DNA from 4 places in the Amycolatopsis sp. NPDC004079 genome. Region 2 is predicted to be linked to each of the others. Evidence: riboswitches for the same ligand, from Rfam matches in the RefSeq annotation. Region 2 holds a riboswitch; each other region holds the start of a gene.
What was found. Region 2 has a riboswitch for cobalamin ahead of ABZX37_RS32310 (hypothetical protein). Riboswitches for the same ligand answer to the same signal wherever they lie in the genome.
Positions count from the first base shown of each region.

Region 1: another riboswitch for cobalamin. It lies ahead of metE (5-methyltetrahydropteroyltriglutamate--homocysteine S-methyltransferase); the one in region 2 lies ahead of ABZX37_RS32310 (hypothetical protein).
Region 3: another riboswitch for cobalamin. It lies ahead of ABZX37_RS14785 (hypothetical protein); the one in region 2 lies ahead of ABZX37_RS32310 (hypothetical protein).
Region 4: another riboswitch for cobalamin. It lies ahead of ABZX37_RS14735 (CoA-acylating methylmalonate-semialdehyde dehydrogenase); the one in region 2 lies ahead of ABZX37_RS32310 (hypothetical protein).

Region 1 covers NZ_JBEXMH010000008.1:103,652-108,811, reverse strand. The annotation lists gene ABZX37_RS11555 (ribonucleoside-diphosphate reductase subunit alpha) at 1-128, shown strand, start outside; gene ABZX37_RS11550 (ribonucleotide-diphosphate reductase subunit beta) at 143-1,216, shown strand; cobalamin riboswitch at 1,431-1,578, shown strand; gene metE (5-methyltetrahydropteroyltriglutamate--homocysteine S-methyltransferase) at 1,699-3,963, shown strand; gene ABZX37_RS11540 (cytochrome P450) at 4,108-5,160, shown strand, end outside.
Region 2 covers NZ_JBEXMH010000040.1:40,949-46,108, reverse strand. The annotation lists gene purF (amidophosphoribosyltransferase) at 1-284, shown strand, start outside; gene purM (phosphoribosylformylglycinamidine cyclo-ligase) at 316-1,386, shown strand; gene arfB (alternative ribosome rescue aminoacyl-tRNA hydrolase ArfB) at 1,420-1,848, shown strand; gene ABZX37_RS32320 (GNAT family N-acetyltransferase) at 1,845-2,576, opposite strand; gene ABZX37_RS32315 (Gfo/Idh/MocA family oxidoreductase) at 2,770-3,663, opposite strand; cobalamin riboswitch at 3,692-3,841, shown strand; gene ABZX37_RS32310 (hypothetical protein) at 3,854-4,537, shown strand; gene ABZX37_RS32305 (CbiQ family ECF transporter T component) at 4,524-5,160, shown strand, end outside.
Region 3 covers NZ_JBEXMH010000011.1:123,677-128,836, reverse strand. The annotation lists gene ABZX37_RS14795 (RHS repeat-associated core domain-containing protein) at 1-222, shown strand, start outside; gene ABZX37_RS14790 (ankyrin repeat domain-containing protein) at 224-547, shown strand; cobalamin riboswitch at 1,870-2,017, shown strand; gene ABZX37_RS14785 (hypothetical protein) at 2,118-2,651, shown strand; gene ABZX37_RS14780 (hypothetical protein) at 2,669-4,102, shown strand; gene ABZX37_RS14775 (hypothetical protein) at 4,099-4,917, shown strand; gene ABZX37_RS14770 (energy-coupling factor transporter transmembrane component T) at 4,914-5,160, shown strand, end outside.
Region 4 covers NZ_JBEXMH010000011.1:112,483-117,642, reverse strand. The annotation lists gene ABZX37_RS14740 (acyl-CoA dehydrogenase family protein) at 1-1,070, opposite strand, end outside; gene ABZX37_RS14735 (CoA-acylating methylmalonate-semialdehyde dehydrogenase) at 1,079-2,578, opposite strand; cobalamin riboswitch at 2,736-2,914, opposite strand; gene ABZX37_RS14730 (short-chain fatty acyl-CoA regulator family protein) at 2,967-4,367, opposite strand; gene ABZX37_RS14725 (MmgE/PrpD family protein) at 4,615-5,160, shown strand, end outside.

The sequences.
Region 1 (5,160 bases), on a different contig from region 2:
CCGCACCGTCGCCTGCCGCGGCTGTTCCCGCGGAGCCGAAGGAGATGCCGAAGACCGACGTCGACTTCGTCGCCACCGAGGGCGCTGCCTGCCGGATCGACGACCCCGACTGCGAAGCCTGCCAGTAAGGAATCCCTGAACCATGACGAACGTGGAAACGACGGACGCGACCGGCCTCGGCGAGATCGAGGTCGGCGCGGCCCGGATCAACGTCGACGACAAGCGCATGATCAACGCGCGGGCCGACGTCAACCAGCTGCTGCCGATGAAGTACCGGTGGGCGTGGGACAAGTACCTCGCGGCGTGCAACAACCACTGGATGCCGACCGAGGTCGCGATGCAGGCCGACATCGCGCTGTGGAAGTCGCCGGACGGCCTCACCGAGGACGAGCGGCAGATGCTCAAGCGCAACCTCGGCTTCTTCGCGACGGCGGAGTCGTTGGTGGCCAACAACATCGTGCTCGCGGTGTACCGGCAGATCACCAACCCGGAGTGCCGCCAGTACCTGCTGCGCCAGGCCTTCGAGGAGGCCGTGCACACGCACACCTTCCAGTACATCTGCGAAAGCCTCGGCCTGGTCGAGGGCGAGCTGTTCAACATGTACCGCGAGGTCCCGTCCATTTCGGACAAGGACGCGTGGGCGCTGAAGTACACGCAGAACCTGGAAAACCCGGACTTCGAAACCGGCACGCCGGAAGCCGACCAGGCGTTCCTGCGCGACCTCGTGGCGTTCTACGTGATCTTCGAGGGCATGTGGTTCTACACCGGTTTCGCGCAGATCCTGTCGCTGGGCCGCCGGAACAAGATGGTCGGCATCGCCGAGCAGTACCAGTACATCCTGCGCGACGAGTCGATCCACCTGAACTTCGGCATCGACTGCATCAACCAGATCAAGATCGAGAACCCGCACCTGTGGACCGAGGAGTTCCAGGCCGAGATCCGCGGGATGCTGCAGGACGCGTGCGAACTGGAGGTCAAGTACGCCCGCGACACCATGCCGCGCGGCATGCTCGGCCTGTCGGCTGACCTGTGCGAGCAGTACATGCACTTCATCACCGACCGCCGCGCCCAGCAGATCGGCCTGACCCCGATCTACGGCGAGAACGAAAACCCGTTCCCCTGGATGTCGGAGGCGATGGACTTGAAGAAGGAGAAGAACTTCTTCGAGACCCGCGTCATCGAGTACCAGTCCGGCGGAGCGCTCGACTGGGACTGATCCCGAACCGCTGAAACTCGGCCACGCTCTGGTTCGCCAGGGCGTGGCCGAGCCGCGTTCTGGCAAGCCGCGCTCAGAGCACCGTGACGATCCCGCACTTCGGGACGCCCGCCCGGATTGTGCCGCGCACCGGCCGCAACCGCTAAGCTCGGTCCCGCCACTGGTTCGCCTGTGCGGGGCCGAGCTTTTTCGCGCGGCCCCGCACCGGCGAGGCAACAGGGAACCCGGTGCGATTCCGGGACTGCCCCGCAGCGGTAAGTGGGAACGAAAGCTGTCACCGCGAACGCGGTAAAGCACTGGGCACCAGCCCGGGAAGCGACAGCCAGTAGGCACGAGCGCCACGCCCACGAGTCCGAATACCTGCCAATGGCACGCACGCCGACGGCGTGCGTGAGTCCGGGCCTCGCGGGAAAGGGCACCGACCGAAGCACAGCGTTTGCGCGTGCCCGGACTCTTCCGGCGAGCACGTGAGGATGCATGCTGTGAACACGATCGGCACCACAGTTCTCGGTTACCCGCGCATCGGCCCAGCCAGGGAGCTGAAGCGAGCCCTCGAGGCCTACTGGGCAGGCACCACCACCGAGGAAGAACTCCAGACCACCGCCCGACGACTGCGCGAACAAACCTGGACAACCCTGCGCGACCAAGGCCTGGACTCAATCCCCTCCAGCACCTTCTCCTTCTACGACCAGGTACTGGACACCACCGCCCTCTTCGGCGCGCTGCCGGAACGCTTCACCCGCCTAGGGCTCTCCCCCCTGGACACCTACTTCGCCGCCGCTCGCGGGGTCCCAGACGCCCCCGCGCTGGAAATGACGAAGTGGTTCGACACCAACTACCACTACCTCGTCCCGGAACTGGGCCCGAGCTCCCGGTTCGCCCTCACCGGCACCGCCCCGATCGACGAGGTACGCGAAGCCCGCGCCCTAGGCATCACCCCGCGCCCGGTGCTCGTCGGCCCGGTCACCTTCCTGGTGCTGGCCAAGGCAACCGAGCCCGGATTCAGCCCGCTGGAACTGCTGGACGAACTGCTGCCCGCATACGCCGAACTGCTGAGCGAACTGGCCGACGAAGGCGTCGAGTGGGTCCAGTTGGACGAACCAGCATTCGCCGCAGACAGGACGACCTCGGAGTTCAACGCCCTCACCCGCGCATACCACTGGCTGGCCAAGGAAAAGCATCGCCCCAAGCTGCTGGTAGCCGGGTACTTCGGCGGACTGGGCCGAGCGCTGGGCGTACTGGCCCGCTCCCCCATCGAAGCGTTGGCCGTCGATCTGGTAACCGATGCATCCTTTGTAGACAAAGCAGCAGCAGAAGGAGCGTTGCGAGACAAGGAAGTCCTCGCCGGAATCGTGGACGGCCGAAACATCTGGCGCACCGACCCCGACGTAGCACTGGCCCGCGCCGCACAACTAAAAGCCACCGCGGCACACGTAAGCGTATCGACGTCGTGCTCCCTCCTGCACGTCCCTTACGACGTGGGAGCAGAGACAGATTTCAACCCACGCGTGAAGAACTGGCTAGCCTTCGCACAACAGAAGGTGGATGAGGTCGTCCTGCTCGGCCGAGTGTTGAACGGCGAGAACGTCGACCTCAACCCGGCGCGGGCCGCCGTCGCCGACCGAGCCAGTGCTGAGGAGCTCAACGACGCCGACGTCCGGGCGCGCGTCGCAGCACTCCAACCGGAAGACACCGTCCGCATCCCGTACCTAGAACGCGCTGCAGCACAACAAGAATCCCTGAACCTCCCCCCGCTCCCCACCACCACCATCGGCTCTTTCCCGCAAACCAGCGAGGTCCGCCGAGCCCGGGCCGCCCACCGCACAGGCAAACTCGACGACAACGCCTACCGCACCGCGATGCGTACCGAAATCGACCGCGCAGTGCGTTTGCAGGAAGACCTAGGCCTGGACGTCCTCGTCCACGGCGAACCGGAACGCAACGACATGGTCCAGTACTTCGCCGAACAACTCACCGGATTCGCCACGACCGACTTCGGCTGGGTCCAGTCGTACGGATCCCGATGCGTCCGCCCGCCGATCCTGTTCGGCGACGTTTCCCGCCCGAACCCCATGACCGTCGAATGGACCCAGTACGCGCAAAGCCGCACCGACCGTCCGGTGAAAGGCATGCTGACCGGCCCAGTGACAATCCTGGCCTGGTCATTCGTCCGCGACGACCAACCACTGACCGACACCGCACGCCAAGTCGCGCTGGCAGTCCGGGACGAGGTCGCCGACCTGGAAGCCGCCGGAATCCGCGTCGTGCAAGTCGACGAACCAGCATTGCGCGAACTGCTCCCGCTACACGCGGCGGACCGCGAGGCGTACTTCGACTGGGCCGTGCCCGCGTTCCGCCTGGCCACCTCAGGCGCGGCGGCAACCACCCAGATCCACACCCACATGTGCTACTCGGAATTCGGCGACGTACTACCCGCGATCGACGCCCTCGACGCCGACGTCACCAGCATCGAAGCCGCTCGCTCAAAGATGGAAGTCCTCGCCGACCTGAACGACGCAGGCTTCGCCCGCGGCGTCGGCCCCGGCGTATACGACATCCACTCACCACGCGTGCCGGACCAGAACGAACTGACCAGCCTGGTGCGCACAGCACTCAGCGCAGTTCCGACGGAACGCCTGTGGATCAACCCGGACTGCGGCCTCAAGACCCGCGGCTACGCCGAGGTCGAGCCAGCACTGCGACACCTGGTCGACGCAGCCCGGGAACTGCGCGCCGAACCTCGCTGACCCCGCCGGTGCCGGGCGGCGAAAGACCAGCCGCCCGGCACCGCCCCGAGGATCACCCGAACGGCAGCCCCGCAAGGTATTGTCATGTTGTCAATAACAGGGGACCGTGGACGCGACCGATACCCTTGCCGGGAGGTGGTCGTCATGGCGGACGTGACCGGAAAAGCGGGAATCCCGACGACTGGCGGCGCGCTCGGCCGGGCCGCCCGAGTAGGTCCCGACGCGCTCGGCACCCTCGCGCACGCCGGGAGCGACGGCGTCACCCGGCTCTCGGAGAACCTGCGCGGCCGGATGCCGCCGCTGACCGCGATCCCGTTGCCGCGCAAGGTGGACGAACGCTGGCTCGGCGCGCGCTGGCCGGTCCGCGAACTCGCGGCTCCCCCGGCGGGCAGCGGCCTGAAGCCCATCCTCGGCGACGACGGACCGCCGTTGATCGGCCACACGCTCGACGGGATGAGGTTCGGTCTCGACTTCAGCCTGCGCCGCTTCGAGCAGTTCGGCCCGGTGTCGTGGATGGGCGTGTTCGGCCAGCGGATCGTCACGCTGTCCGGGGCCGACGCCACGCAGGCCGCGCTCGTGAACAAGGACAAGGCGTTTTCCCAAGAGGGCTGGAAGTTCTTCATCGAGCGGTTCTTCGAGCGCGGGCTCATGCTGCTCGATTTCGGCGAGCACCACCTGCACCGCCGGATCATGCAGGAGGCCTTCACCCGCGACCGGCTCCGCGGCTATGTCGCGCAGATGGGCCCGGCGTTGCGCGAAGGCGTCGCGGCGCTGCCGTCCGGCCGTCCCCAGTTGTATTGGGCGTTCAAACAGCTGACGCTGGACGTCGCGACGCAGGTTTTCATGGGCATGCGCTCCGCCGCCGACGCCGAGCGCATCAACCGCGCGTTCGTGGCCGCTGTGCGCGCCGGTACCGCTGTGGTGCGATATCCGGTGCCTGGCGGTCGCTGGGCCGCGGGTTTGCGCGGCAGGCGGGCGCTGGAGCGCTATTTCGGCGAGAATCTGGCGGCGAAGCGCGACGCGGACGGCGACGACCTGTTCTCCGCGCTCTGCCACGCGGCCTCCGAGGACGGCGACCGGTTCAGCGACGCCGACATCGTCAACCACATGATCTTCCTGATGATGGCCGCGCACGACACGACCACCATCACCGCCAGCGCGATGGCCTACTACCTCGCGAAACACCCGGAATGGCAG
Region 2 (5,160 bases):
CGCGGGCCGAACTCGTCGCCAACGGCGTCGACCTCGACGGCATCCGCCGGTCGATCGGGGCCGATTCGCTCGGCTACATTTCGCTGGACGGCCTGGTCGCGGCGTCGGAGCAGCCGAAGTCGCGGCTGTGCACGGCCTGCTTCTCCGGCGAGTACCCGATCGCGCTGCCCGAGGACGCGCTCATCGGCAAGCACCTGCTCGAAAGCATGGACGCCGCAGGTGGCGCGGCCGCTCCCGTCAGTGCGGCCGGGTACGGTGCCGAAGACGCCGTCCGGCGTCCGTGAACCAAGCAAGTCCAGTAGGGAGTCCGCTTCCGTGAGCGAGTCCACGAGCGCCACGTACGCAGCCGCCGGGGTCAGCATCGACGCCGGTGACCAGGCCGTCGAGCTGCTCAAGCCACACGCCGAGCGGGCCACGAGGCCCGAGGTGCGCGGCGGGGTCGGCGGCTTCGCCGGGCTCTTCTCCCTCAAGCTCGACAAGTGGAAAGAGCCGATCCTCGCCTCCTCCACGGACGGCGTCGGCACCAAGATCGCGGTCGCGCAGGCGCTCGACAAGCACGACACGGTCGGCATCGACCTGGTCGCGATGGTGGTCGACGACCTCGTCGTCACCGGGGCCGAGCCGCTGTTCCTGCAGGACTACATCGCGGTCGGCAAGGTCGTGCCGGAGAAGATCGCGGCGCTGGTCGGCGGCATCGCCGAGGGCTGTGTCCAGGCCGGTTGCGCGCTGCTCGGCGGCGAGACCGCCGAGCACCCGGGCCTGATGGGCGAGCACGACTACGACCTGTCGGCCACCGGGGTCGGCGCGGTCGAGGCGTCCGCGCTGCTGTCGCCGGAGAAGGTCCGCCCCGGTGACGTCGTGATCGCGATGGGCTCGTCCGGGCTGCACTCCAACGGCTACTCGCTGGCCCGGCACGTGCTGCTGGACATCGCGCGGATGCCGCTGGACGGGCACGTCGAGGAGTTCGGCCGCACCCTCGGCGAGGAACTGCTAGAGCCCACCAAGATCTACGCGAAGGACTGCCTCGCGCTGGTCGCCGAGACCGAGGTGCGCACGTTCGCGCACATCACCGGCGGCGGCCTCGAGGCCAACCTCGCGCGCGTGATGCCGCGCGGTCTCGTCGCCAAGCTCGAACGCGGCACGTGGACGCCGGCCTCGGTGTTCGCGCTGATCGGGCAGCGCGGCAAGGTCGAGCGCGCGGAGCTGGAGAAGACGTTCAACATGGGCGTCGGCATGGTCGCGATCGTGTCGGCCGAGGACGTCGACCGGGCGCTGGCGGTGCTCACCGCGCGGCACGTGCCCGCGTGGATCCTCGGCGACGTCCAGCCCGCCGAAGACCCGGACGGCCCGCGCGCGGTGCTGTCCGGCGACCACCCGCGGTTCTGAAAGCCGCTTGCCACGTCTTGAGACACTGAAGACATGGCGGAGGACGTACGCGTCGGCGCCCGGTTCGTGATCCCGGGCGCCGAACTGCGAGAGCGGTTCTCCCGGTCCTCGGGGCCGGGGGGACAGGGCGTGAACACGACGGACTCGCGCGTCGAGCTGTCGTTCGACGTCGCGAGCTCCGCCGTGATCCCGCCCGCGCTGAAGGAACGCATCACGACCCGCTTGGGCACGCGTCTGGTCGACGGCGTGCTGACCATCGCGGCCAGCGAATACCGCTCCCAGCTGATGAACCGCGACGCGGCTCGGGAGCGGCTGGCTGACGTGCTGACGAAGGCTTCCGCGCCGCCGCCTGCCAAACGACGTCCTACGAAGCCGTCGCGGGGTTCGAAGGAGCGCCGTTTGGCGGCGAAGAAGCGCCGCAGTGATGTGAAGCGCGGTCGCGGCGGTCGGTACGACGATTAGGTCAGCGACAGGTGCACGCACTCACCGGCGACTTGATACCCGGCGCGTTGGTACACCGTCCCGATGCCGACATCGCCCGGCGTAAGGAAAGCCGTCCGTGCGCCGCGTTCGTGAGCGAGGCGCGTCAGGCGCGCGGTGATTGCCGCCGCGATGCCTTGGTTACGGTACTCAGCCGCTACGGCGATGCCGACGATTTCCGTCGCGCCGGACACGATGTCCAGCGCGATTCCGCCGCCCACAATGGTTTCGCCTTGTTCGGCCAGGACGGTCAGGTAGTTGCGGTTGCGTTCGACATCGGCGTCCGACACCTCCGGCGACTCTCCGAAGGCGACGTTCTGCACGGACCGCAGGCGGCGGAATTCGTTGTCAGTCAACGGTTCCCGCAGCTGAATGTGGTCCGGTGAAGCACAGTCGACGCGGTCCTCGGCGGTGCAGATCATCACGGGGACGCGTCGTTCCAGCGTGAAGCCTGAGGCGACGAGGGGTGCCTCGACGTCGGGAGCCGCGTCGGTGAAGAACTCCAGTCGTGGCAGGAGGTTTCGTTGCTGATAGGCGGAAATCAAGAGAGCGATTTCGGCGGACGAGGGCTTCGCGCCGTCGTCGGGGATGGCGTAGTTCTCCATCGGATGTGAGCTGTCCTGGGCGAAAGTCGCCAGGAACGGGCCGATTCGCTCGGTGTCGCGGCCGATCGGTGCGGTCGCGCGAACGTATGCCTGAAGGGCGGACATCTCTGGTGGAAGCCTTTCGGGAAAGAAGGAATGCGGCACAAGAACCGGGCAGGGCGAACCCCACGACCGGCGCGCAGGCCGAACAGCTCAGGCCACGCGGCCGGAGTGGGCCGTGGCGGAGCACATAGGCATTCCTTCGTCCGAAACGAACTTCCCGTTCATCGTCTCAGACCGGGCAAGCGAATTAACGGGCTCAGCGAAGGGCAGCGCGCGCCTGGTCCACGATTCGAGCCAGGTGTACGCCCCTCCGGACATCGCAGGGGTGCGTGGTCGTTCCGCATGACACCATCGCGGCGAAATCGTCCAGCAGCGCGGTGTATGCGTCGTTCGCCGCGCCGGTACGGCCGAGGGTGCGGAAGCCGTGCTCGCCGAAGACCGAATACTCGACCACTGTCGGCTGCACCGGCAGGCGCAGGCTGAGCGTCGCGGTGCTCGTGATGCCGTCTTCGTGTTCGAGCAGCAGTTGCCACAGGTCCTCGGGACCGCGGTGTGCGGCGAGGACGTTGGTGATCGGGCCGAGAGCGGCGTCGAGCAGGTCGAACGCGTGCGGGCCGATATCGGCGAGCGCGCCGGCAGCCGGATCCTGCCGCCAGGCCGAGGTCGCGTACTTCCCGGCGAGCAGTGCGCCGGACAGCCACCGCACACTGCCGCCGCGCCAACCGCCAGCAGCGGTGACGCCGTCCAGCCAGTCGCGCGTCTGCTGGGCGAACCGCAGGGTCAGCATCACCAGCGACGCGACGCCAGCGGAGGCCACCGCGTCGGCGAGACGCTGCGCCGCGGCGAGGTCGGGGGCGATCGGTTTCTCGAGGATCAGGTGCTTGCCCGCCTCCGCGGCCCGGGTGGCCAGTTCGGCCTGCACCGTCGGCGGCACCGCGAACGCGAGCGCGTCGACCTGCTCGAACAGCTCGTCCAGATCGCTGGTCGGCACGGCGTCGTAGGCCTGCGCGAGCGCGGCGGCGGCTTCCGGCCGTCGGCTCCACACGGCACTGAGCACGGTCCCTGGATGATCCGCGAGCCCGGGGGCGTGCACCGTGGTGGCCCACGGTCCGGTTCCTACGAGGCCGACGCGCAACTGGTCCTGTCCCACGCCCGGAAGTGTAGGTGTGGCCGCGGTCGCTTCCAGCGGGGCCTGCGGTGCGTTAACGTCGACAAGTTCTTCGCCACGAACGGGGGAAGCCGGTGAGAATCCGGCGCTGGCCCGCAACCGTGAGCGGCCCCGCGAGGGACCGCGAGCCGGATCGCCCGTCGTGGTCCGATCGATGCGAGGTACATCTGACATGCGGTTCGTGCACGCGCGGCACTGGGGGCGAGTCCTCGCCGGCTGCGCTCTTCTCGTCGCTACCGGTTTAGGCGGTGCGTCCTCCGCCTCCGCGACCACGCCCGGCAAGGGCACCGACGGCTATTGCCAGGACGACAACGGCGTCACGGTCATCGTCGATTTCCAGGGGCTTGGCGGGGAAACCCTCATCCGGTGCGCGCCCGGCAAGCAGGAAAACGGCGTCACCGCCCTGCAAAACGCGGGCTTCGAACTCAGCGGTGCGGGCAAATACGGCCTGGCCGTGATGTGCAAGATCGAGGGCAAGCCCGCCGACCAGACCTGCACCGGGATGCCGCCGGAGAAGGCGTCGTGGAGCTTCTGGACCGCCACCAACGGCGGCAAGTGGGCCTCGGCGCAGGTCGGCGCGCAGAGCTGGAAGCCGCCCGCCGGGGCGTTCGAGGGCTGGTCGTTCGCGATCGGCAAGTCCTACACCGAGTATCCGCCGCCGCGCACCGAGCCGGTGCGCAAGGCCGCCGCGCCCGCCCAGGCTCCGGCGTCCACTTCGGACAGCAGCTTCCCGTGGGGCCTGGTGATCGGGCTCGGGATCGTGGTGGTGATCGGGCTGGTCGGGGCGTTCGTCATGACGCGCCGCGACCTTGACGAGAAGTCGCCCTTCCTTCGCCGCAAACGTGGCGGGAAGTAGTCCGCGAGCGCTCCATCCCGGCGCGTGGTGGGTGTGGGCGCTCGCGCTCGCCGTCGCCGCGAGCCGGACCACGAACCCGGTTTTGCTCGCCTTGGTGATCGCGGTGGCCGGGTTCGTCGTGATGCTCCGCCGCGGCGACGCGCCCTGGGCGCTGGCGTTCCGGATGTACGCCTGGATCGCCGGGGTGATCCTGGCGTCGCGCGTGCTGTTCCGGATCCTGATCGGCGGCGAGGACGGCGGCCACATCCTGTTCACGCTGCCGACTATCCCGCTGCCGAGCGTCGCCGCCGGTATTCAGCTCCTCGGTCCCACTTCGGCCGAGGAGCTGCTCGGCGGGCTGTACGACGGGCTCCGGCTGGCCACGATCGTGCTCTGCATCGGAGCCGCGAACGCGCTGGCGAACCCGAAACGCCTGCTCAAGGCCGTACCCGGCGCGCTGTATGAGGTGGGTACGGCGGTCACGGTCGCGTTGTCCGTGGCACCGCAGCTGGTCGAAAGCGTGCAGCGAGTGCGCCGCGCGCGTCGGCTTCGGTCCGGAAAGACGCGCGGCCTGCGGTTCGTGAAGGGGATTTTCGTGCCGGTGCTCGCCGACGCCATGGACCGATCGCTGCAACTCGCGTCGG
Region 3 (5,160 bases), on a different contig from region 2:
GCTACTGCGACTGGGAAAAATAATCGTAAAACTGACACCGAGATAAAGCTGCTCACTTACATTGCCAACAATCTAGGGGAGCCATCCCCGTATGTCCGTGGTACTATCAATATACATACCGAGAAAGCGATGTGTATATCGTGTCAATCAGTAGTCCGGCAGTTTGAAAGCGAATTCCCGGGAGTTAGAGTGAATGTTACGGAAGGCGGATGGGGTGGCTGAAATGTCTCCGGCGCACTCTGCGGTAGAGATGGGAAATGTCCTCGCCCTTTGTAGCCTGCTTGATGAGGGTGTCGACGTGAATGAAGAGTGGAACGGATTCACGTTGCTCCATCATGCTGTTGACCGGGAAGGCGACGATCATGCTCAATCAGGTGGGCCGCTTCACGTTGACTCGACCGCGCTTCTTTTGGCAAGGGGGGCTGATCTGTCCTGTCGAACAAAAGACTTCGAGCAATTAACTGCCGAGGATATTGCTCGAAGTAATGGCCACTGGCTTGCTATCGAGTTATTTTCTGCTTGGAAGTTATTTCGACGAATTGACTAGTGGTTAATGGGGAATTTTCCATCCCTCGTGTCGAAGTGGTAATTCTTCACTTGCCTGAAATTATGTGGGTCGATCAGCTTGGAGTTTTAGGTCGGCGATCCTGCCGACGGTGGCGGCGTTAGTATGAGCTGGCATCGCAGGGTCTGCTTGAAGCTGCCGGTTCTCTGCCAATTTCAGGATCTTGAATCGTTCTAATTATCCTGTTGGCGTGAGAGTTGTTGTCGGCGGTCCGGTGCTTAATCATTTGGATGTTATTTCCATGCGGCATCTCGGTGTCACTTCTACGGAGGTGCCGCATGATTTTTATTCCGCTAGTTGAAAGCGGAGTGCCGTACCGGATGTCGTTGAACTGTGGTCTGGCGGAGTTGGTGCCACGTATGGCTCGCACCGACACGGCGATGAGGGTCAAGTTCTTTGCAGGTGGCGGCGATGAAGGGATTCGTGCCATTTGCTGCTTCCTTTGCCGAGGACGTGGCCGACGCGTCGGGGCAAGCCGAGGGACGCGGGGCGTTCGCTTGCGACCGTGCGACTGGGTCGGCGAGTCAGGTGCGGAAGCAGCCCCGGCGTCGCAATAGCAGCGGATCGTGCGGGGGTCTCCTGCTCGAGTGACATAGCCCACTCGTTGATCAAGGCCTGCCAGGCCGGCGGAGCGGGCTTCAGGGCTCGGGTGCGCATGTGAAAATCCTCAAATAGGAGTGTCACTGAGCACTGTGCTAGCTCCCGGGCCGCGTCGGACGGCACGAAAAAGGGGCTGAACCCGCAGGTCCAGCCCCTCCAAAGCCGAGTCGGGATGACAGGATTTGAACCTGCTACCCTCCGCTCCCAAAGCGGGAACGGCTAAGCGCAGTGCTACACCAGTTTAGCCGCTGGTCGGCGACGAGTGAAAATCCTCAAATAAGAGGGTCGCAGAATAATCTTGTGCTTTGTTGGCATCGGCCGGTTGTCGGTACGGCAGTTTGACTGGCCTGAATGGGGTAGGACACCCCGAAGCATTCGGGTAGAAGCTGGATGCGGCCCCCCTGTCGTCGTGGATTTCTTTCGGCAATTAATGCGAGCTTGAGCGAGCCGGGCAGGCGTGCGCTCGACCTGGGCGGGGGAGTAGCGCCGCTCACTCGGGCTTTCGTGGTCAACCAGGCGACCGCCGAGCGCAGAATCTCTGCTGGCTAACTGGAGCGCGCTCCGCGTGCGAGACCGGATGGATCCGATGTTGCCGCGGCAAGGGCGATGAGGCGGCCGACGACGTCAAGGCATCGATTCGGCCAACTTCAGACTGTGACCGTTTGATCGCTTCAGGTGAGGTACCTGGTAAGCGGTGTGGAACTCGCGGCTCTGGTGCTAGCGTTTGGTTGCTGTACAACCGAATAACGTGATCGTCAGGGGAAGCCGGGCAAGAGCCGGCGCTGACTCGCAACCGTAGGCTCGCCTCGTGGCGGGCAAGTCGGAATGCCTGACGGTCACGAGTGGCTCCACCGTCGAAGACTGCGGAACGGGGCCCGGCCGCGCGTGCGCTTGACTGGGGTGTCGCGGTGACGGGTCGCGTTCAAGACCACTCACCGCAAAGGACATCACTATGTTCTCCCTGGCCAAGACTGCCGCGATCAGTGTGCTCGCGGTTCCCCTTTTCGTTTCCTCTCCCGCTGCCGCAGCACCGGCGTCGTACACGAACGGCCCGTGCCAGGGCAGTTCCGGCGTGACGGTCGTGGTGGACGCCACGCATTTCGCCGGCGCCTCGGTGACCAGACGTTGTGTCGCCGGTGATCCGGAGACGGCGTTCGAGGCGCTCAGCGAGGCCGGGTTCGCTCCGGTGCACGGGACCGGGCAGGGGCAGCAGGGTCCGTACCAGTACTTGTGCCGGATCGACGCTCGTCCGTCCAGTTCCGCCGATCCGTGCACCGGGTTCGTGCCGAACGCTCCGTACTGGGCGTACTGGGTGCCGGACAAGCAGAACGCCAACTGGACCTATGCCGACGAGGGCGTCGACGTCTCGGACCCGGCGCCGGGCACGGTGCTCGGGTTCTCCTTCGGCGCGGGCACGGCGACGGACCCGAACCAGATGAGCCTGACCCTCGCGCAGGCGAAAGACCCGAACTGGACCGGTTCGTGAGCTGGGGTGCCGGTGCCGTGGCCAGCGCGTTGGTGCTGGCCGCGGCGGTTCCGGCACCCGCGCCGGACGTCTCCGAGCCCGCGGTGGCCGCCGCGGAGTTCCTGGCCCACGAGTTCAGCCGGCTCGGCGACGGCTATCCGGACCCGGTCAGTCCCGGCAACACCGACGCGGGGTTGATGGCCGACGCGCTGCTCGCCATGCACCGCGCGGGAGTCGAACCGGCAGCGCAGGCGAAGGCGACCGCGAAACTGCGGGCGCACTTCTTCAGCGCCACGATCGTCTCGGCGGGCCTCACGGGCAAGGACCTGATCGTGGCTGTCGAGCAAGGAGTGAATCCGCGCCAATGGGGGAAGGACAGCAAGGGCGACACCATCGACCTCATCGCACGGCTCGGTGCGGCGCAGGGTTCCGCGGGCGCTTTCGAGGACACCGCGGTCGGCGGAGCGCGCACCCCGGCGAACGTGTTCGGGCAGGCTTTGGCGCTGATCGGCTTGCACAAGGCCGGGATCGGCAACCCTGCCGGGAAGGCTGTGCTGCTGCGCCAGCAATGTCCGGGCGGCGGGTTCCGGCTGAACGTGCCCGCGGGCGGCGAGACCGCGCAGTGCGCGTCGGATACCGATGCCAGCGCCGACACCACGGCGATGGGGGTGTGGGCACTCGTCGAGATCGGCGGCCATCGGCAGCAGGTCGCGCGGGGGCTGGGCTGGCTGCGCGCTCATCAGGATCCCGCGACGGGAGCGTTCAGCGCGGATCCGAAAACCCCGGCGCAGGTGAACACCAACTCGTCCGGGCTGGCCGCGATGGCGCTGGCCCTCGGCGGCGACGGCGCGGCGGCCTCCCGGGCGACCGGGTGGCTGGCCGCCATGCAGGTGCCCGCGAGCGTGCCGGTTCCGGCGATGGCCGGTGCGATCGCGAAGAGCCAGACGGACCTGGACGCGATCGCCCTCGACGCGAAGGCGTTCTGGCTCAAGCGCAGCGGTGCCGACAACGTGGGCAAGCAGGACGGCGTGCGCCGGGCCACCGCACAGGCATTGCTGGGCCTGTCCGCCGCGGTTCCCGGTCCGGTTCCGCCTCGGCCGCCGGACAATCCGCCGCCCGGCACCGTGCTGCCTGGCACCGTGCCGCCTGGCAGTCCGGGGCGTGGCGCCCCGGGCCCGGGGTTGCCAGGAGGAAGGCACAGCGGCGTGCCGCGGACCGAACCAGCTGGCTCAGCCCCGCCCACCGCCGCCGAGGCTCCAGCGAGCGGTTCGGCTGGCCCGGTGCCGAGCGCGCGGCCGGTGCCGTCGACCACCTCGCCGCCGGATCAGGTCGGGCAGGCGCGGGCGCTGGAACCGCGTCCGGCGTCGTTCTGGGCCGGCCCGAACGGAATCGCGGCAGCGGTACTGGCCGGTTTGCTGTTCGCCGCGGGCACGTTCTGGTTGCTGGTGCGCCGCAGGGGATCCCGGTCGTGAGGCGGCTGATTGCCGCGCTGGCGGCCGGATTGATGGCGATGGGCGGCAACGCGGCGCCCGCTGCGGTGGCGGCACCGGCGTGCACGGCGACGTCCGGTGTGCTCGTGGTGGTGGACTTCGGGTCCCTCGGCGGCGGAGTGGTGCAGCGTTGCCTTGGCACGCCGCCCGAATCCGGGTACGACGCGTTGCGCGCGGCAGGATTCCGCACCGCCGGGACCGTGCACGACGGCCCGGCTTTTGTGTGCCGCATCGACGATCGGCCCTCGCCGTCGGTGGAGCCGTGCACGGACACGCCTCCCACGACGGCGTACTGGTCGTACTGGGACGGCAATGCCGGAACGAACCGCTGGGAGTACAGCAACGAGGGCGCGATGAGTGCCACTCCGCGGGCAGGCCAGGTCGAGGGCTGGTCCTTCGGGGACGGGAAGCCGCCCAGTCCGGCGGTGGCCGCGCTGATCGCCCCGGCGGGTCCGGCGCAGCAGCAAGGCGGCGTCGGGGGCCCGAACCCCACCGCGGCAGGAGACAGTGCACCGTCGCCGCGGGCTCCGGGAGGAACGCAACTGCCGCCGAAGAGTTCGGGTGCCGCCGCGCCGGGTGAGCCGCCGCCGTCGGCACCGGCGAACGCACCGGTTTCGACGGGTTCATCTCGGCCGTCGGCGGCGAGCAGCGCGCCGGAACCGGCGGCGGCCGCGTCCGAGACCGCTGGCACAAGCGGATTCCCGATTCTGCCAGTCGTGGCGTTCGGGGCGATCTGGCTGCTGGGAGTCCTCGCCGCGGTCCTGGTCCGGCGCCGCCGCAGGCGAGAAGCGGAGTGATCGGCGCCGCCTCGCTGCCGCGGATGCTGCATCCCGCGGCGTGGTGGATCTGGGCGCTGGGCATGGCGACGGCGGCCAGCAGGACCACGAATCCGTTGCTGCTCGGGTTGATTCTCGCGGTGGCCGGGGTCGTGGTGGCCGCCCGGCGCGGGGAGGCCCCGTGGGCCAGGGGGTTCCGCGCGTACCTGGTCCTGGCGCTGGTGGTGATCGGGTTCCGGGTGCTGTTCCGGATCCTGCTCGGTT
Region 4 (5,160 bases), on a different contig from region 2:
TGGTGCACCCGCAGGTCGCGAACGATCTTCTCGATCCCGTACTCGGCCAGGTACCCGTAGCCGCCGTGCAGTTGCAGCGCCTGGTTCGCGATCTCGAATCCGGCGTCGGTGCAGAATCGCTTGGCCATCGCGGAAAGCTGGGTGGCATCGGGGTCGCCTTGGTCGAGCGCGTCCGCGGCGCGCCACAACAGCGTCTGGGCGGCTTCGAGGTCGGTGCGCATGTCGGCCAGGCGGAACCGCAGGGCCTGCGCTTCGGAGAGCTTCGCGCCGAATGCGGAGCGCTCCGACACATGCCGGACGGCTTTGCCCAGCGCCGTTTTCGCGCCGCCGAGCGAGCACGCGGCGATGTTGAGCCGTCCGCCGTCCAAAGCGGACATCGCCACCTTGAACCCGGCTCCCTCGCCGCCCAGCAGCGCGGTCGCGGGCACCGGGGCGTCGTCGAAGACGACCTGTCTCGTCGGCTGGGCGTTCCAGCCCATCTTGACCTCGTTCGGGCCGAACGAAACGCCAGGGGTGTTCCGCTCGACCACGAACGCGGAGATCCCTGCCGCGCCAGGCCCGCCGGTCCGCGCCAGCACGACATAGACGTCGGACGTGCCCGCGCCGGAGATGAATTGCTTGACGCCGCTGAGGAAGTAGTGGTCTCCGTCCCGTCGCGCGCGGGTCGTGAGGGCGGCGGCGTCCGAACCGGCGCCGGGTTCGGTGAGGCAGTAGCTGCCGAGCGAGTCCATAGTGGACATACGCGGCAGGTAGCGGCGGCGCTGGGTGTCGTCGCCGAACCGGTCGATCATCGTCGCGACCATGTTGTGGATGGACGCGTAGGCCGCGATCGACGGGCAGCCGGTGGCGAGCGCTTCGAACACGAGCACGCCGTCGAGCCGGCCGAGGCCGGAGCCGCCGACGTCCTCGGGCAGGTACAGCCCGCCGAGACCGAGTTCGGCCGCCTTCCGCAGCACGTCGACCGGGAAGTGCTTGTCCCGGTCCCATTCCAGCGCGTGCGGCGCGAGATGCTCGGCCGCGAAGTCCGCGGTGGTGTCGCGCAGCGCGAGTTGTTCTCCGGTCAGTCTCATGACCCGCCTCAATCCATCGTCGGGATGACGAACGAGGCTTCTTCCTTGATGCCGGACGGCCACCGCGAGGTAACAGTCTTCGTCTTGGTGTAGAAGCGGACCGAATCCGGGCCGTGCTGGTTGAGATCGCCGAAGCCGGACCGCTTCCAGCCGCCGAAAGTGTGGTACGCGATCGGCACCGGGATCGGGACGTTCACGCCGACCATGCCGGTGTTCACGCGGGCGGTGAAATCGCGGGCGGTGTCGCCGTCACGGGTGAAGATCGCCACGCCGTTGCCGTATTCGTGTTCGCTCGGCAATCGCAGCGCCTCTTCGTAATCGGCCGCGCGGACGACCGACAGCACCGGGCCGAAAATCTCCTCCCGGTAGATCCGCATCTTCGGCGTCACCTTGTCGAACAGGCAGCCGCCGAGGAAGAACCCGTTCTCGTGCCCCGGAACCGTGAGATCGCGGCCGTCCACCACCAGCTCCGCGCCCTCGGCGACACCGACCTCGAGGTAATCCCGCACCCGCCGCACGGCGTCGGCCGTGACCAGGGGACCGAAGTCGGCGGTCTCGTCGTGCGCTGCCCCGACCTTGAGGGTCTTCACGCGCTCGGCGAGCCGTTCGACCAGCGCGTCCGCGGTGGCCTCGCCGACCGGGACGGCGACGGAGATGGCCATGCAGCGCTCTCCCGCAGAGCCGTAGCCCGCGCCGATCAGGGCATCGACGACCTGCCCGAGGTCGGCGTCGGGCATGACGATCAGGTGGTTCTTCGCCCCGCCGAAGCACTGGGCGCGCTTCCCGTGCGAAGCGGCGGTGGTGTAGATGTACTCGGCGATCGACGACGATCCGACGAACCCGACCGCCTCGACCCGGGGATCGGTGAGCAGCGCGTCGACGGCCTCCTTGTCGCCGTTGACGACCTGGAAGACGCCCGGCGGCAGCCCGGCCTCCAGGAACAGTTCGGCCAGCCGCAGCGGTACGGACGGATCGCGCTCGGACGGCTTGAGCACGAACGCGTTGCCACAGGCGATCGCGGGCGCGGCCTTCCACAGCGGAATCATCGCCGGGAAGTTGAACGGCGTGATCCCGGCGACGACGCCGAGCGGCTGCCGCATCGAGTAGACGTCGATCCCGGTGCCCGCGGAGTCGCTGAACTCGCCCTTGAGCAGGTGCGGGATCCCGATCGCGAACTCGACCACCTCCAGCCCGCGCTGGAGGTCGCCGCGGGCGTCGGCGATCGTTTTGCCGTGCTCGGAGGACAGCAGCCGCGCGAGACTGTCCTCTTCGGACCGGACTAGGTCGAGGAACCGCATCAGCACGCGGGCGCGGCGCTGCGGATTCCAGCGCGCCCATTCGAGCTGGGCGGCGGCCGCGATGCCGACTGCGGCGCTCACCTCCTCGGCGGAGGCGAGCGGCACCCTGGCCTGGACGGCGCCGGTACTGGGGTCGAAGACGTCGGCGAACCGGCCCGAGGCGCCGGGCACGGGTTTGCCGCCGACGAAATGCCGGAGTTCGGTGGTCATGGCATGCCTTTCGCGAGAGCGCAGGACGAACTGCCCGGCCGCACACGGCGGCGGCCGGGGTTTCCGGGCAGGCTTGAGCTACCGAAGGCCGGGCGGCGGGTCGGCGTTTTTCGCGCAGGCAGGAAGAATCCGCATGCGTTCAGCTCCATCCTCGTGGACGAACACGAACGTCCGCGGCCGGTATCCTGGCTCCCGGATCCGCGGCGCCCCAGGCCTTCCCGGCTCGCGCCAGTGGCCGTCTTTCGGGTGGAGCGCCGCTCCCCGGTCACAGTGGCGGGACCGCGCCGGATTCGCACCGGCTTCCCTGCACCGCAGACCTGTTGGCATCCTATAGTAGGAATTCCTACTATGTCGACCGGCTGAGGGGATCTCGTCCGGGTGGCGGTGCTCAGCCGAGGGGCGGGTAGGGGAGCAGGCTGCTGGCGTGTTCGTCGACGCGCAGCGGCTTCCCGATCGCGGGGAAGGCGCGCTGCGGGCAGGCGGGCCGTTCGCACACCTTGCAGCCCATGCCGATCGGGGTCACCGCCGCGTCGGCGCCGAGGGCGAGGCCGTCGGAGTAGACGAGCCGCCGGGCGTGGCGCAGTTCGCAGCCGAGCCCGATGGCGAACGTCTTGCCGGGGTCGCCGTGCCCGCCGACGGAGCGGTCGACCGTGCGGGCGAGCCAGAAGTACTTCTTGCCGTCCGGCAGTTCGGCGACCTGGGTGACGATCTTTCCCGGCGAGCCGAACGCCTCGTAGACGATCCACAGCGGACACGAACCGCCGACGCGGGAGAAGTGGAACCCGGTCGCCGACTGGCGTTTCGAGATGTTGCCCGCCCGGTCGACCCGGACGAAGGAGAAGGGCGCCCCGCGGGTGCCGCGCCGTTGCAGGGTCGAGAGCCGGTGGCAGATCGTCTCGAATCCGACGCCGAAGTGATCCGACAGCCGCGTGATGTCGTAGCGGCAGCGCTCAGCCGCCCCGAGGAACACGCGGTACGGGAGCACGAGCGCTCCGGCGAAGTAGTTGGCCAGGCCGATTCTCGCCAGGCGCCGGGCGGTTTCGCCGGTGAAACCGCCGCCGTCCACCAGCCGGTCGATCGTGGTTCCCGCTTCCAGCATGGCGAGTTCCGAGGCGAGACGGAACGCGGCCTGGCCCGGACGCAGCGCGGGGGAGAGGTGCAGCACCCGTGCGGCCGGGTCGAAGCGGTGCTGGTCGGCGCCGATGGGGGCGGCGGCGATGGTGACGCCGTGCCGCTCCCGCAGGCCCGATGCCAGTCCCGAACGCACTTCCCCGGGCACCAGCCGCAGCTCCGCCGCGAGTCGTTCGGCGGGCTCGTCCAGTTCGGCGACGTAGTTGCGGCGGCGGTAGAACCAGTCGCGGATCTCCTCGTGCGGCTGGTTCGCGACCGCGCGGTCCATGCCCTGCTCGGACACCAGCGTCGCGATGTTCTCCACGGCCTCCCGGTATCGGCGGTGCAGCGCGACCAGCGTCCTGGCCACCTCGGGCAGCTTGGCGGTCAGCTCGTCGACCTCGCCCGCGGACGCCGAGCCGGTCACGGTTTCGTCGGCGAACACCTCGCGGACGTCGGCGACGAGCCGGGCGATGTCCTGCGGCGCGAAGAACTCGGCGTCCACGCCGAAGTGCTCGGTCAGCCGCACCAGCACGGGCAGCGTGAGCGGACGCCCGTTGTGCTCGAGCTGGTTCACGTAACTGGGGGAGATCTCCAGCAGCCGGGCGAGGTCGGACTGCGTCATCGACTGCCCCTCGCGCAGCTGCCGCAGCCGCGCGCCAGCGAACATCTTCTCCATTTTCGAACTGTAACAACATTTACAAGGCTGCCGCGAATGTTCACAACACTTCACAGCCCCCAGGTATCGCCTGTCCCGTTCTTCGGTGCCACGCTGATCGCATGGCACCACAAGCTTCACAGGGAGGTCGGACGGACATCGCCCGAGCCGTCGGCGCTGGCCGCGTGCCGCGCCCGTTGCCCGCCGCGCACGGCCGACGTCGGCCGGTCGGCGAGAAGACCGGTTTCTCCGTACCCGAAGGAAAATGATGATCGACCATCCCGTCCGCACCTACCGTTCCGCCGAGCCGCTGCCCCGCGAGGAGCAGCTGGCCTGGAAGCTGGCGTCCGTCGCTGTCGATCCCGTGACAGTCGCTCCCGAGGTGACCGAGATGGTGGTCAACCGGGTGATCGACAACGCCGCGGTCGCCGCCGCCTCGCTGTCCCGGCGGCCGGTGTCCGCGGCCCGCGACCAGGCGCTGGCGCATCCGGCCGGGCCCGGCGCGACCGTGTTCGGCGTGCCCGGCCGGTACGCCCCGGAGTGGGCCGCGTGGGCGAACGGCGTCGCGGTACGGGAGCTGGACTACCACGACACGTTCCTGGCCGCGGACTACTCGCATCCGGGCGACAACATCCCGCCGATTCTCGCCGTCGCGCAGCACACCGGCCGCACCGGAGCCGATGTGGTCCGCGGCATCGCCGCCGGGTACGAGCTGCAGGTCGACCTCGTCCGCGGGATCTGCCTGCACGAACACAAGATCGACCACGTCGCGCACCTCGGCCCGTCGGTGGCGGGCGGCTTGGGCGCGCTGCTG